2 regions of the Solibacillus silvestris genome follow, and region 1 is predicted to be linked to the other one. Evidence: riboswitches for the same ligand, from Rfam matches in the RefSeq annotation. Region 1 holds a riboswitch; the other holds the start of a gene.
The links. Region 1 has a riboswitch for cobalamin ahead of ACTHOQ_RS00290 (ABC transporter substrate-binding protein). Riboswitches for the same ligand answer to the same signal wherever they lie in the genome.

Region 1 (6,558 bases):
ACTAATCGCGACACCTGTTAACAGAAGCGTCAAAACCGATGTACGGCCATTGCTTGTCGAAATGACATATACAATGGAAAGTGTAATAAATGCACCGATAAATCCAAATACCGGAATCATGAAGCTTCCGATTGCAGTGAAACCAAAATAGATGGCAACAACCCCGCCCAATGCGCCGCCGGAAGACACGCCGATGATTCCCGGATCTGCCATTGGATTGCGAAAAATGCTTTGCATGACAACGCCCGCAACAGCAAGCCCTGCCCCGACCAAACCCGCTACAAGCACCCGTGGCAAGCGAATCTGCAGTATGATTTTTTCGTATGTCGATGTGACATCCAGATCGATCAATGGCAAGGACGACAATAAAATTGTTACCGTTTCCTTTAAAGGAATCGTCACGCCACCTAACATTGTGGCAATGACGATTGCAAACAGCAACAATATAAATAGCAATGTAAACATCGATGTGGATTTATATTGTTTAATCATTTTATTCCCCGGCTAAAATCGCTTTCATTTCTTCCGCGCCTTCAATAATAAAGTGAGATGCCGTCGTTACATTTGCTCCATCAAGAACATATACTTGATTGTTTTTAATAGCTGCGACGTCCGACAATGCCGGGTCGTTTTTCCATTCTGTCACGAATGCTGGTTCACCTTCTACAGCACCCCATGCAGTAGTAAATATAACTTCCGGATTTAGCTCGACCAATACTTCTTTCGAAAGGTTCGGAAAGTCAGGATAATCATCCCCGACAATTCCCGCTTCGGACACAACGTTTACGCCACCGGCCAATTGAATCATTTCGCCGATTGTCGTATTATCCGTAACACTTGATAAATATTCTGTATAGTAAAGCACGCGCTTTTTCGATTCAACTCCTTCAGCATCTGCTTTCAACGTTTCCATGCGCTTTTCAATATCTGCTGCAATCTCATTTGCTTTTTGCTCTTCACCGATGATTTCACCGATAACTTTCACTGAATCAATGACGCCTTCAAATGATGAGTTATCCGTAATTTGATATGTAGTAAGCCCTGCGTCATCCAGCTGGTTCAATATATCAGGGCTAATATAAGATGGCACGATCACTAAATCAGGATCCAGCGCCAAAATCTGTTCGGACGTTACCGTTTCGAATTTCGTTTTCACTGTATCTGTTAGGCCCGCTACATTTGAAATTGTTGCATCAGTAGACATATTCGTTACCGCAACAATGTTGTCCAAATTTGTTAACGCGACTAAATATTCATCCATCGCCAATGTTGTAGATACGATGCGTGATGGCTTTTCATTAATGGTTACTTCTTTTCCTCGTCCATCTGTAAATGTTTTAGGATATTCCGAAGTCTCCTCTTGCTTTGTCTCGTTCGCTGCTTCTCCCGCTGTCGTTCCTTTAGTCGTATCTGGGGCCGCATCGTCATTATTACAAGCGACCAAAATGATCGCCATTAATGACAGCAATAAAATACGTAATGCTTTCATGTTTTTAAACTCCTTATCAAAATCATTTTATATTCAGTGTTTGCACACGAAATACCAAAAAGCCCATTTCCGGCAGGCAGATGCAGGAAATGGGCTAAAATGATAAATGAAATGACTACAAATCAAATAAAATAATGTATTCTCGCCGTCCTTCTCCCTCCGAAAAGTCGTTTATACGTGAAAAAGCAGGTTTCCTGACTTCAGCTTCACTTTACTCCTACACCTTCCCGATTTCTCAGTGGCCATCGTAGTTTCATTTGCTGTTACAGTAGCGGGGGCTGTACTAGACTTTCACTAGTTTCCCTTTTAACTCATTAAAGAGCACTTCTACACTTTGTTATGAAATTACTGTTAACTCTATCATACCTCGTCATTTTTTGACAATAGTATGTGCGAATTTTTTAGTTTTTAACTTTCAATTTTTTAAATGCAGGTTTTTTAATATAACTTTCCTTGTTGACGTTTCGAAAATGTTCCTCTACAATCAAATTAGTTTTAAAAAAACATATATGAATCGTGTAAAAATTGGTGCTTATGAAAATAAGCTTAAAAGGGAAGTTCGGTGGAATTCCGTCGCTGTCCCGCAACTGTAATTTCGGAGTTTTTTGCAAATGCCACTAAGCGGCCGCTTGGGAAGGCGCAAAAAATGTAGATGATGAGCCAGGAGACCTGCCAATTTCCAGTACACACCAATGCTCACGTGGAAATGGGCGGTGAAATCAAGCGTACGTCAAACGAATTGAAATACCTGTACACAGCAGGTTTATTTGTATTGACTTCATTAATTGAACCATCTTCCACTAGCAGAAGATGGTTTTTTACTGTTTGCCGGATGTCTATTTGTTTGAACTCTCCCCTATAAGTTTGCAAATAGCCGTCTTGGAATCAATAAGATTCTGTCTTTGGAAAAGGTTTAATTGGGTAATCTAATTAAAAGGAAAGAACGGTGAAAGCCCGTCGCTGCTTTGCAACTGTGATTCAGGATCTTCTGTATTTTCTTCTACTGCCGAAACAAGAAAATGCGGGAAACGACGATAAGCCAGAAATCCTGCCTTTTTGAATGAAGCTACTGCTTTGTCATGGGGATCATTGGATGTATTTTAAAATTTGTTTATTCAATATAGATTAAAAACAGTGAAGGTGGGAAAATAATGCCTCAAAATTATGTAGCTCTATTAAAAGAACATATTATGCATAAAACTTTAGGGAATGAATCGAATACTTTAAAACAAGCGGCTGAAAAATTAATAGCGCAAAATACGGAAGATATGCGTGAGATTTCACAAGCCTATGACATCGTTCACCGCGAAATCTCCGGCGAGGCTGCCCAATCGTAAATGTGAAGGAGAGCCCCTGCTTATGGAAGCTCTCATTTACGTTTATATCTGCTTAATAGTGCCCAAAACCTGCAATTTGTTTATTGCGTCGAAAATATTAATACAATCTTTCATTTTTATTTGCATTTTGCTGCTATTCTTTAACATCACGTATGACGGTAGGTACAAGCTCCTCCATTTCAATCCGTTTTGCTACAAATTTTGCGGCAAGCGCCATTTTTCCGATTGATTTTGAGCCGATATATGCATCTAAATTACCCTTACGATAAATAATAGGAAGATATCAGCTTTTTTAAACTGTAATTTCCCCAAATAAAATAAGCATTTATACGGATAAATATTCTTATGCAATTTCTAGTTTTCAGTTTCAATCGATATAAACGCAGCACCGCCGAGCAAACAGCTCCATAATTTACTGTAAGGCTGCTTATTGAATGCATTGAATAAACAAGCCAGGGCAACACCGTGGGAAACAACCGCTATTTTTTTGTAGGGCAGTTGAGACAAATGCTCATGAAATGCCAACATTCGATTCGTGACCTCTTCAAACGATTCCTGTGTCGAACTAATAAACAAATGAGGCGAATTCAAGTAGCAGCGGTATTGCTCATCGTGCTGAAGATCACGTATGAGGCATCCTTGCCAATGCCCTAAGTTAATTTCGCGCAAACTTTCATTTTTATGAATTCGTTTGTTCGGGAACATAAGATGCGCCGTTTTGACCGCTCGATTCAAATCGCTGCTAAAAACGACTTCGGGATCCCAATTTACGGCCATCGCTTGCTTCATTCCCTTCGCCGTCAAATCTGAATCAAGCCATCCCTGCAGCCGCCCTTCCTTATTCCATGCGGTTTCTCCGTGCCGATAATAATTAATGGTTTTTGACATAATTCATTATTTTTTCCTTGCATTCCTTCCAAATGCCTTCGCTTTTGACAGCTATCCGAAACCACTTTCCGTCTAAGCCGGAATAGTTTTTCGTATGGCGTAAAACTATGCCGCACTTTAATAAATAAGCGAAAAATTCATCTGGATCAAACTTGTTCGGTAGTCGAAATAGGATAAAATTCGATTTGCTATTCGATACTTCAAAACCGATTAATCTTAATTCTGCCATCATTTTTGTACGCAGCCTACTGTTAATTTCACGAGATTCCGCCACATAATCCTTTTCTTTTATACATAGGCAGCCTAGTTCCACGGCGATGGCACTCACATTCCAATGCGGTAAAAAATTGTGCAATTTATCCGCTTGCTGGCCAATGATATAACCGAGACGGACTCCTGCCAGTGCATACATTTTCGTCATCGAACGCAACACAAACAGATTGGGGTATGCATGAATTAGCGGGACGATGCTTTCGGATTCATCGGTCCAGTCCATAAAAGCTTCATCGACTACAAAATAACAATGACAATGTTTTGCGAGCAATTGTTCAATCCATTGCTTTTTCAGCAATACGCCAGTTGGATTATTCGGATTGCAGATATAACAGGCATCAGCATTCAAAATTTGTTTTTCCAAAGATTCATCGTTAAAACGATATTCACTGATATCCTCAGCTAAAATGGTGTGAATAGTGCAATTTTGCTGTTTTAACGTTCTGGAATATTCCGAAAAAGAAGGCTGTAAAAGTGCGACATGTTGTTCCCTGAAAAGCTGGGCCAATGCCATTAAGCCTTCTGCTGCACCATTTGTTACAACAATATGCTGTGCTGCAACTTGATGAATATTTGAGATTTGCGAACGAAATGGCTCTGCCTGTTCGTTTGGGTAGCTCGTTATTTTTTCCAGCAAATTTGGCCACTGCCTTTGTACTTGCGGTGGCGGCCCGAGATGATTCACATTTTCACTCACATCAATGACCCGCTCAGGCATATCGAGATTCAACGCTTTATATAATGTAGCTGCATTAGCGCCATGTGCAGGCAATTGCATAGAAAATCCCCCCTAAAATCAATGCACACCATGTGCAAATATACATTTGTCGTATTGCTTTCTGTATATGCTCTTTTTGCATGGGGGAGCGCTGTTCGCCCATATAAGCGCGAAATGATTCAACCCCGCCATAACGATTAAAACCGCCTAGACGTATACCTAATTGAACAGCAGTTGCGGCTTCTAAATATCCGCTGTTAGGGCTAGGATGTTTTTTCGCATCTTCCCTCCATATTTTAAAGCGGCTTTTTATCGGCAATGCTGCCTTGCATTTCGTGCATATTAACAGAATCAATCCTGATATTCTGCTGGGCAAATAATTTGCGGCATCATCAAGTTTGGCGGCGGCGAATCCAAATTGCGCATAGCGGTCATTTTTATAGCCTATCATCGAATCAAGCGTATTAATAGCTTTATAGCACCATGCGCCTGTTGCTCCAAAACATAGGGCATACATGAGCGGGGCGGTAATCCCATCGCTCGTATTTTCCGATACAGTTTCAATGACTGCCCGTACAATTTCAGGCTCCTCCAAATGGTCCGTATCACGGCCAACTATCCAGCTTAAATGCTTTCTCGCGTGTAGTATAGCGTTATTTTCAAGGGAATCGTAAACGAGCATCGCGGCTTCCTTTAATGATTTTTGGGCAAGTGCTAAACTAACCAACATTATTTCGACCGTCAGCCATAGCAAAAAGTGAACTTTCAAAGCAAGAAAGACAATTAGAAAAACAATAACAGTTGTTGTGCTCACTGTTACAATAACGGTTAGCAAGCCTTTCATTCGTCTCTTACTTCCATGATTCCATTTCCTTTCCAAAAAGGAAATCAGGTTTCCAATGTAAATTACGGGATGTTTCCACTTTTTTGGATCGCCAACTATGCAATCGATGAGCACTGCGATTACACAAATAATAAAATACATCGTGCCGCTCGCTCCTTTATTTTCGTTTGATATAAAATGAAAATGAGGGTGGGACATAACCCAAAAACATCATTCTTCTCTCAGAGAAAAATGGTGTTTTTTTGCTAAGTATAAAAATTGATTTCCATTTCGGGACGCTTTCCAAGGGCGGGGCCTTACACGAACGTTTCAGGCGTCAGTGCTCCTGTCGCTACGCTTTCGTCGCAAAATAAAATTCGCTATTCCCGCAGGAAGCTTGCCTGTGGAGAAAGGCGTTAGCCGACGACCACGCTCGCCCTCCTTTCCAATCAATTTTATAAAATATCCTTTTCTTAATAGGGTTTCTCCATATCGAATGAAATTTCTACTTCTGTCCCGGCCTCTAAATTTTAACACTAATGATGGTGGTGTTCATATCCATGTTCTTCAGCATATTTGCGGAAATTTTCCAAATCGTTCATACCAGTTGATGTACCGTCCAGTGCTTGTTCCATGCGTTCCAATAATACTTTCTTTAAATTCGGATGGTAGCCGAAATAATTAGCAAGCAATAAATCTACTTCTTCATATTGTTCTGTAAACTGCTGGGCCATTTTTGCCATTCGCTCCATCAACACTCCTGTAAACAAGAAGTATGGAAGCATTACAATTTTTTTTGCACCGAGTCTGACACAACGCTCAATTCCTTGTTCTACAGATGGTGTCGTCACGCCCATAAACGCACTTTCTACAATAGGAACATCTAATTTTTCCCATAATAAGCGGGTAATTTTATAGAAATCGCCGTTTGCATATGGATCACTACCGCCACGTGCAATGAGTAAGATGGCTGTATCTTCATGTTTTTCACCAGGATTGAAACCTACTTCTGTTAATCGCGACTTAAGAA
Region 2 (6,558 bases), on a different contig from region 1:
TCCATATAACGACGGTAAAATGCGACCGCAACCGCGATTAAAATCGTTAATACGACAAGCTCCTGCGTAAATGTAAACACCGGGTACAAGCCACCAAGCGGAATATGCGAACCTGGCGCCAGCCCTTTCCAAATCAGATCAATTGCGCCAAGCTGCACCATTAAAAAACCGTAGAAAAATAGAACGTGTACAAGTCCCATCTTCTTGTCTTTCAACAATTTTGACTGGCCGAATACTTTTTCGATAATATCTTCAATACGCTCGGAGATTTTGTGGTTGAACTCCTCTTTCCGACCGAGCTGAATGTAGTCATAGCGTGTTTTCAATAAGTATGCAAATAATCCAAGCGCATACAATAACACAGCGATGAAAGCAATCCAGTTAATAATTAAAAATGTATTCATACTTTTCCCCCCCTAGAATGCTAACTTGCCAAACCCCTTTGTCTCTCATATCCATTTCGACAAATTATATTTCCATATCAATCTATAAATTCATTGTAGTTATGAATGAGCATTCAGTCAACAGATTTTGTCGTTAATTCTGAAAATTTAATCAAACGATAAAAAATGCCAGCTAGACGATTTTTCCGTCTAAGCTAGCATTTTCCGTTCATTTAAATACATCGCCGCTGCGTATATATTCAACATCCTGAATAGTTAAGCGATAGTTCACGACACGCGCCGCGGCAAATAAATAATCCGATAAACGGTTCAAATACTTTTGCACAACTGGCGAAACATCTTCAATTCCCTTCATTAGCGACACGGTTTGACGTTCAGCCCGGCGTGCCACTGTGCGTGCAATATGAAGGGTAGCGGCAGCTGGTGCGCCCCCCGGCAAGATGAAGCGTTTTAATGGCGGCGCCTCTTCCGATAATAAATCAATCCGGTTTTCCAAAATGGCAATCGGTTCTTCCGTTAGTTTGTATTGACGATCCTTCATGACATTTGCCAAATCGCCGCCGCCATCAAATAATTCATGTTGAATCGCCGTTAAATCGTCAATGACATCCTGAAATTTCGCAGGATCCAATTCTGTAATTGCTTTACCGATAAATGAATTCAGTTCATCAATTGTCCCGTACGCTTCTACGCGCAGATTGTCTTTATCAACACGTCCTCCAATAATGCTCGTTTTCCCTTTATCGCCTTGCTTTGTATATAATTTCATCAATTGTCACCCTTCCGATTAGCAAATAAATTTAAAAGCTAACTATCTGAACCTTTTAATAATATTATTTCTAAGCTTCCTCCAAAATTCCTTTTAGCATTAGTTGTTTTCCATTACGGCAGTTGCTATCGAGGCTTTGAAATCTCTTCTTTAAAGCGTTAAGAAATTCCGGTCCATAATTAAGTAACGAGAAAAAGTGAAAATAAGCGGATTTTCTCCTTCTATTCATCCTAGCTGGCTCTTAACGATTTGAAATTAATGTGAGGAAAAAATAACGCTCTCCCCATTTTTCTAGAAAGTTCCAACCTTTATAAATTATTACACTGTTTATATTTATTTATTGCCGATATTGTAACTTCAAAAACGGCCCGTCCGATTAGTTTTCCTATTTCCGTAATCGGGCCAGCGTAAGGCATTTCTTCGCCTTGTTGTGTTGAGGCGATTAGCAGACTGTCGGTTGCGGTGCTTGTTGCTGTTGTGTTCGTCAATGGATCTTTAATTTGCTTGTCCGCCAATGCTTTCGTCTTTGCTTCCGTCGCAGTAATCATCGCTTGGATAAATGCCTCGTCTGTTAGCTTTCCGTTGATGATGACCCATGTATTGATTGTGCCGATATGCGGCTCGTCTTCCCGCAAATATGTTTTTGTGACGTCGACGCTATTTCCCACTCCCGCAGTTACCATGACGATGATTTCCACATTGTTTTTCGCAAAATGCTGAATTGCGGCGTATTTTGTTTCGACAGCTGTCAGCATGACGACTGTATTTGTCGGCGAAAACTCGTTTTGCAGCAAAAATTGCCGAGTCTCCTCTTTTACATGATGAATATCGTATTCAGGAGCAATGGCTCGATTTAAAAAAGTATCATACCAGCCGATTCCTGCATTATGCACTGCTGAGGAAATCACTTTTAACGGTGCTTGTGCCCGGTATTCGACATAGTCTTTCGTGATAGAGAAATCGTCGATGCGGATTGACGGGTTTTTCCTGTCCATTTTATTTGCCGGCAGCATCGTAATTTGCGGCTTTGGTAGCTCGGGGTGTGGATATGTCGCGATACGCGCTTGGTAAACATCCGCAATTTGCTCTTGCATAATGACTTCATGCGGCTCACCGAAAGCACGCATTTCACCATCTTCCAATAGCAGCAGCTCATCACAATAAAGCGATGCCAAATTAATATCATGAAAAATCGACACAACCGTCAGCCCGTGAAACTCGACTTGCATGCGGATCATATCCAAAATTTGTTTTTGATGGGCGATATCCAAATGGTTTGTCGGTTCATCCAAAAGGAGCAACTCCGAATTTTGGGCAAGTGCTTGTGCGATAAATACCCGCTGCTGCTCACCTCCAGATAAAAACTCCAAATATTGATTTTTATAATGGGAAACTCCTGTACTTTCCATCGCCTGCTGCACCATTTTTTCGTCTTCCACTGTCCACGATGAAAAAAAGCCGCTTTGGTGAGGATACCGTCCCAACGATACTGCATCATACACACTATTCGTAAAAGCGCTCGCATTTAATTGGGGAAGAACAGCCATTTTCTTTGCCAATTGTTTGACGTCATAGCTTTTAATCGGCCGCTCTTCAATGAATATTTCTCCGGATATCGGCTTCAATACACCGCTGATCATTTTTAACAATGTCGATTTTCCGCTGCCATTCGGACCGAGAATCCCGAGAATTCTACCTTTTTCCACGTGAAACGTCATATTTTTTATGATACTTTTCCCGTCATAGCCACCCGTCAATTCGTTTACTTTTAGCATTATGCGACAACCTTTCTACGTTGCTTGAAGAAAATATAAGCAAATACTGGCGCTCCGATAAATGATGTAATAACACCGATCGGCAGCTCTACAGGTGCGATTATTGTCCGTGATACGAGGTCGCAAATGACTAGCAGGCTTGCACCGTTTAAAAAGGATAATGTCAGTAAATGTCGATGGTCGGCTCCGATAAGTAGGCGAATCATATGCGGAACGACTAAACCGACAAAGCCTATCGTCCCCGATACGGCAACAGCTGCACCTGTTAAAATCGAGCCACCCGCTAAAATCATATATTTGCTGCACTTTACATTAACACCTAAATATTGGGCACGCTCTTCGCCATAAATCATTGCGTTCAGCTCACGACGCTTTAACCATATAATCCCCGTGCCAATCACCATAAACGGCAAGATCATGTTGACATATGACCAGCCGCGCATCGATACACTTCCAAGCAGCCAGCCGATTATTTGTCTAAGCTCCTCACCTGTCAGTGCTACCATTAATGAAATGCAGGATCCTAAAAACGAGCTGAAAATAATGCCCGTCAATATTAATGTTTCCATTTTCATCGAACGGTCTACAAGCCGTGCGAACGTTAATACAATCACCATCGTACATGCGGCACCTGCCATACTGAATATTGGCAGTGTAAAAACACCGAGCATCGGAATGGAAATACCTAAAAAAATTGTCGAAACCGCTCCGACTGATGCACCAGATGAAATCCCCAATGTGTATGGATCGGCCAATGGATTTTTCAATAATCCTTGGAATGCCGCACCCGCAATCGCCAATGATGCCCCGACGATTGCAGCCAAAATAACGCGAGGCATGCGGATTTTCCATAATATACTGTACGCTACCGGGTTTGTCGCCCCATCCCACAATGTTGAAATCGGAATATCGACAGTTCCAAACGATATTCCAATCCACATGCTGCAAAGAAGTAAAGCAAGGGAGACGACATAAGCGAACGTATACTTATTACTCATTAAATACCTCAGGATAAATGGCTTCACCTAATGATTTGATACCTTCCACAATACGTGGGCCTTGCCGGCTCGTCGTATCTCCATCCACAAGCTTAATATTTCCGTTTTTAACCGCATCCATTTCAGCATAGGCCCCGTTTTTTTCGATTGCATCCAAGTCGCTTTCGTACGTCACTAATATCGCATCTGGATTGCTATTGACGAATTGCTCTGCGCTATACATCGGCCAGCCAAGTTCCGGCACTGCGTTTTCTACATTTAATGTTTCCAGCATTTCATCGATGAATGTATCTTGCCCTACCGCATATAACTCCGGCTCTGTCCCGACAACGACGAATACGGATTTTTCTTCTAAATCAGCAACTTTCACTTCAATGTCCTGAATTCCTTTTTGGATGGACGCAATCATTTCTGCCGCTTCCGGTATTTTCCCAGTCAATTCACCAATTTGTTCAATAGTGGCATATGTTTCTTCAAATGTTAAAGCATCCTTTACGACAAACACCGGTATTCCAACTGCTTCAAGCTGGGCAATGCCTTCTTCATTAAAATTATAAAGTCCTGATTCATGCGCTACTACCAAGTCCGGCTGCAATGCAATCAGCTGCTCCAAGTTAAATTCCATCCCGCCGACTTTTTCTTTTGTCAATGCTTCTTCAGGGAAATTATCATTGTCCGAAACACCAATAATTTCCTCATTCAAGCCTAATCCAAATAAAATTTCCGTATTGGAAGGAATGAGTGAAATGATGCGTTCCGGCGCTTTTTCCAATGTGACTTCTTTATTCAAAGCATCTGTTAAAGTAACGGGAAACTGTGCTTGCTCCCCCGTCGTTTCAGATGATTGCTGTGCTGTATTTTCTTTTTCCGCCGTATTCTTTTCGCCCTCCCCACATGCTGTAAGCGCAATTAGTGAGAGGATTCCCACCGTAGAAAGTCGTCTCCATTTTTTCATATGTAATTCCTCCTGAATTTGTTTTTGTTATTTAATAATAGTGCGGCTGCGATAGTAGGTGAATGCGCTTTTATAAGCATAAAGGTGCTGATTCTCCACGATTTTCCTTGATAGAGCAATATAAAATGGAAATCCTTTAATTAAAGCGTGAGTAATCTTTTACTTTTGCTCTTGTTCAAGGAGTACGGCAAGCTTGGTGAGAGGATTTGCCGCTTTTCCATCTTTTAAGGAAACTCTCTTGCACTTGGAAGTTTATTAGCCATTCTTCCCGGGATACTGACCACTCCGCAAACACCAAAAATAAAAAGCCTCCTACTATTGAGGAAGCTTCATAAAAGCAAATAAATTCATACAACGAAAAATTTATTCACCACATCCTATCCGCGTAGACATTAACTGGTATGATAAAGGCAGGTCTCCTGGCTTATGCGTCAACATTTGTGAGCGCCTTCCCGAAAAATTCAGTGGCTTACTGCTCCAAACTAGCAATTACAGTGGCGGGACCGCATCGGAATTGAACCGATTTCCCTTTTACTTCTTACTCTATGAATGAGTGAAGAACCTTTATAGCACTTATTAATTTGAATGTCTTTATTATAGCGGAAATTTGGGGAATTGCATGCAAATTCGCCAAAGTTTCAGATAACTCGCCGCTATCTATGAAATTATTGCCGATTGTGCCCGAATAAACCCGGTGTCAATTAGCTGACCCTAAAGGCTGTTTAACTCATCATTCCATCGTTAATATTTCTTAACGATAGATCAATTCTTTCTGAAATCCATTAAATATGAAATGTATAGTCATCCGGAAGAACACGTCGGAGGAATTGCTTTGTGCGGTCTTCTTTTGGCTGCACGAAAATTTCATGTGGTGAGCCTTCTTCAACAACGTTTCCGCCGTCCATGAAAATCACACGATTCGCCACATCACGCGCAAATGACATTTCATGTGTAACGACAAGCATTGTTGTTCCTTCTTTCGCGATATCCTTCATTACGCCAAGCACTTCCCCGACAAGCTCAGGATCCAGTGCAGATGTCGGCTCATCAAATAAAATAATGTCCGGATTTAAGGCGACCGCCCGTGCAATGCCGACACGCTGTTGCTGACCGCCGGATAATTGACTTGGATATGAATCGTATTTTGCAGATAAGCCTACTTTATCTAGTGCTTTTCTTGAAATATTATAAGCCGCTTCTTTTTTCATGCCTCGCCCGATTACTAGCCCTTCCGCTACATTTTCAAGCGCCGTTTTATTATTGAATAAATTATAGTTTTGAAAAACAAATGCTGTTTTTTTGCGAATGGCTAAAATATCTTTTTTGGATGCCTTATTTAAATTAACGGAAATATTATCGAAGCCCGCTGTCCCTTCATCTGCGCGCTCCAAAAAATTTATGCAGCGCAGCAGCGTCGTTTTTCCCGAGCCGCTCGGACCTAAAATAACGACGACATCCCCTTTATCAATCTTTAAATCGACACCTTTTAATATTTCGTTTTCTCCAAATGTTTTATGCACATTTTTTATTTCGAGCATCGCGATTCCTCCTTAAACTGTCACCGCTTTATAGCGTCTTAAACGTTTTTCAGACCATTTAAACAAATATTCAACCGTCATGCAAACGAGTAAATATACGATGAAAATATCAATATATG

Region 2: it holds a riboswitch for cobalamin, as region 1 does, so the genes downstream of both, ACTHOQ_RS10120 (ABC transporter substrate-binding protein) here and ACTHOQ_RS00290 (ABC transporter substrate-binding protein) in region 1, are expected to answer to the same signal.

Annotation. Positions count from the first base shown of each region.
Region 1 covers NZ_JBQCJW010000001.1:53,951-60,508, forward strand. Annotated here, with positions in the region: gene ACTHOQ_RS00285 (FecCD family ABC transporter permease) at 1-492, opposite strand, end outside; gene ACTHOQ_RS00290 (ABC transporter substrate-binding protein) at 494-1,489, opposite strand; cobalamin riboswitch at 1,657-1,833, opposite strand; cobalamin riboswitch at 1,999-2,180, shown strand; cobalamin riboswitch at 2,382-2,559, shown strand; gene ACTHOQ_RS00295 (hypothetical protein) at 2,641-2,826, shown strand; gene ACTHOQ_RS00300 (histidine phosphatase family protein) at 3,181-3,714, opposite strand; gene ACTHOQ_RS00305 (pyridoxal phosphate-dependent aminotransferase) at 3,698-4,765, opposite strand; gene cbiB (adenosylcobinamide-phosphate synthase CbiB) at 4,740-5,690, opposite strand; gene ACTHOQ_RS00315 (CbiX/SirB N-terminal domain-containing protein) at 6,065-6,558, opposite strand, start outside.
Region 2 covers NZ_JBQCJW010000012.1:97,020-103,577, forward strand. Annotated here, with positions in the region: gene ACTHOQ_RS10100 ((Fe-S)-binding protein) at 1-404, opposite strand, end outside; gene ACTHOQ_RS10105 (cob(I)yrinic acid a,c-diamide adenosyltransferase) at 613-1,173, opposite strand; gene ACTHOQ_RS10110 (adenosylcobinamide amidohydrolase) at 1,482-2,948, opposite strand; gene ACTHOQ_RS10115 (FecCD family ABC transporter permease) at 2,948-3,946, opposite strand; gene ACTHOQ_RS10120 (ABC transporter substrate-binding protein) at 3,939-4,901, opposite strand; cobalamin riboswitch at 5,294-5,482, opposite strand; gene ACTHOQ_RS10125 (amino acid ABC transporter ATP-binding protein) at 5,684-6,439, opposite strand; gene ACTHOQ_RS10130 (amino acid ABC transporter permease) at 6,452-6,558, opposite strand, start outside.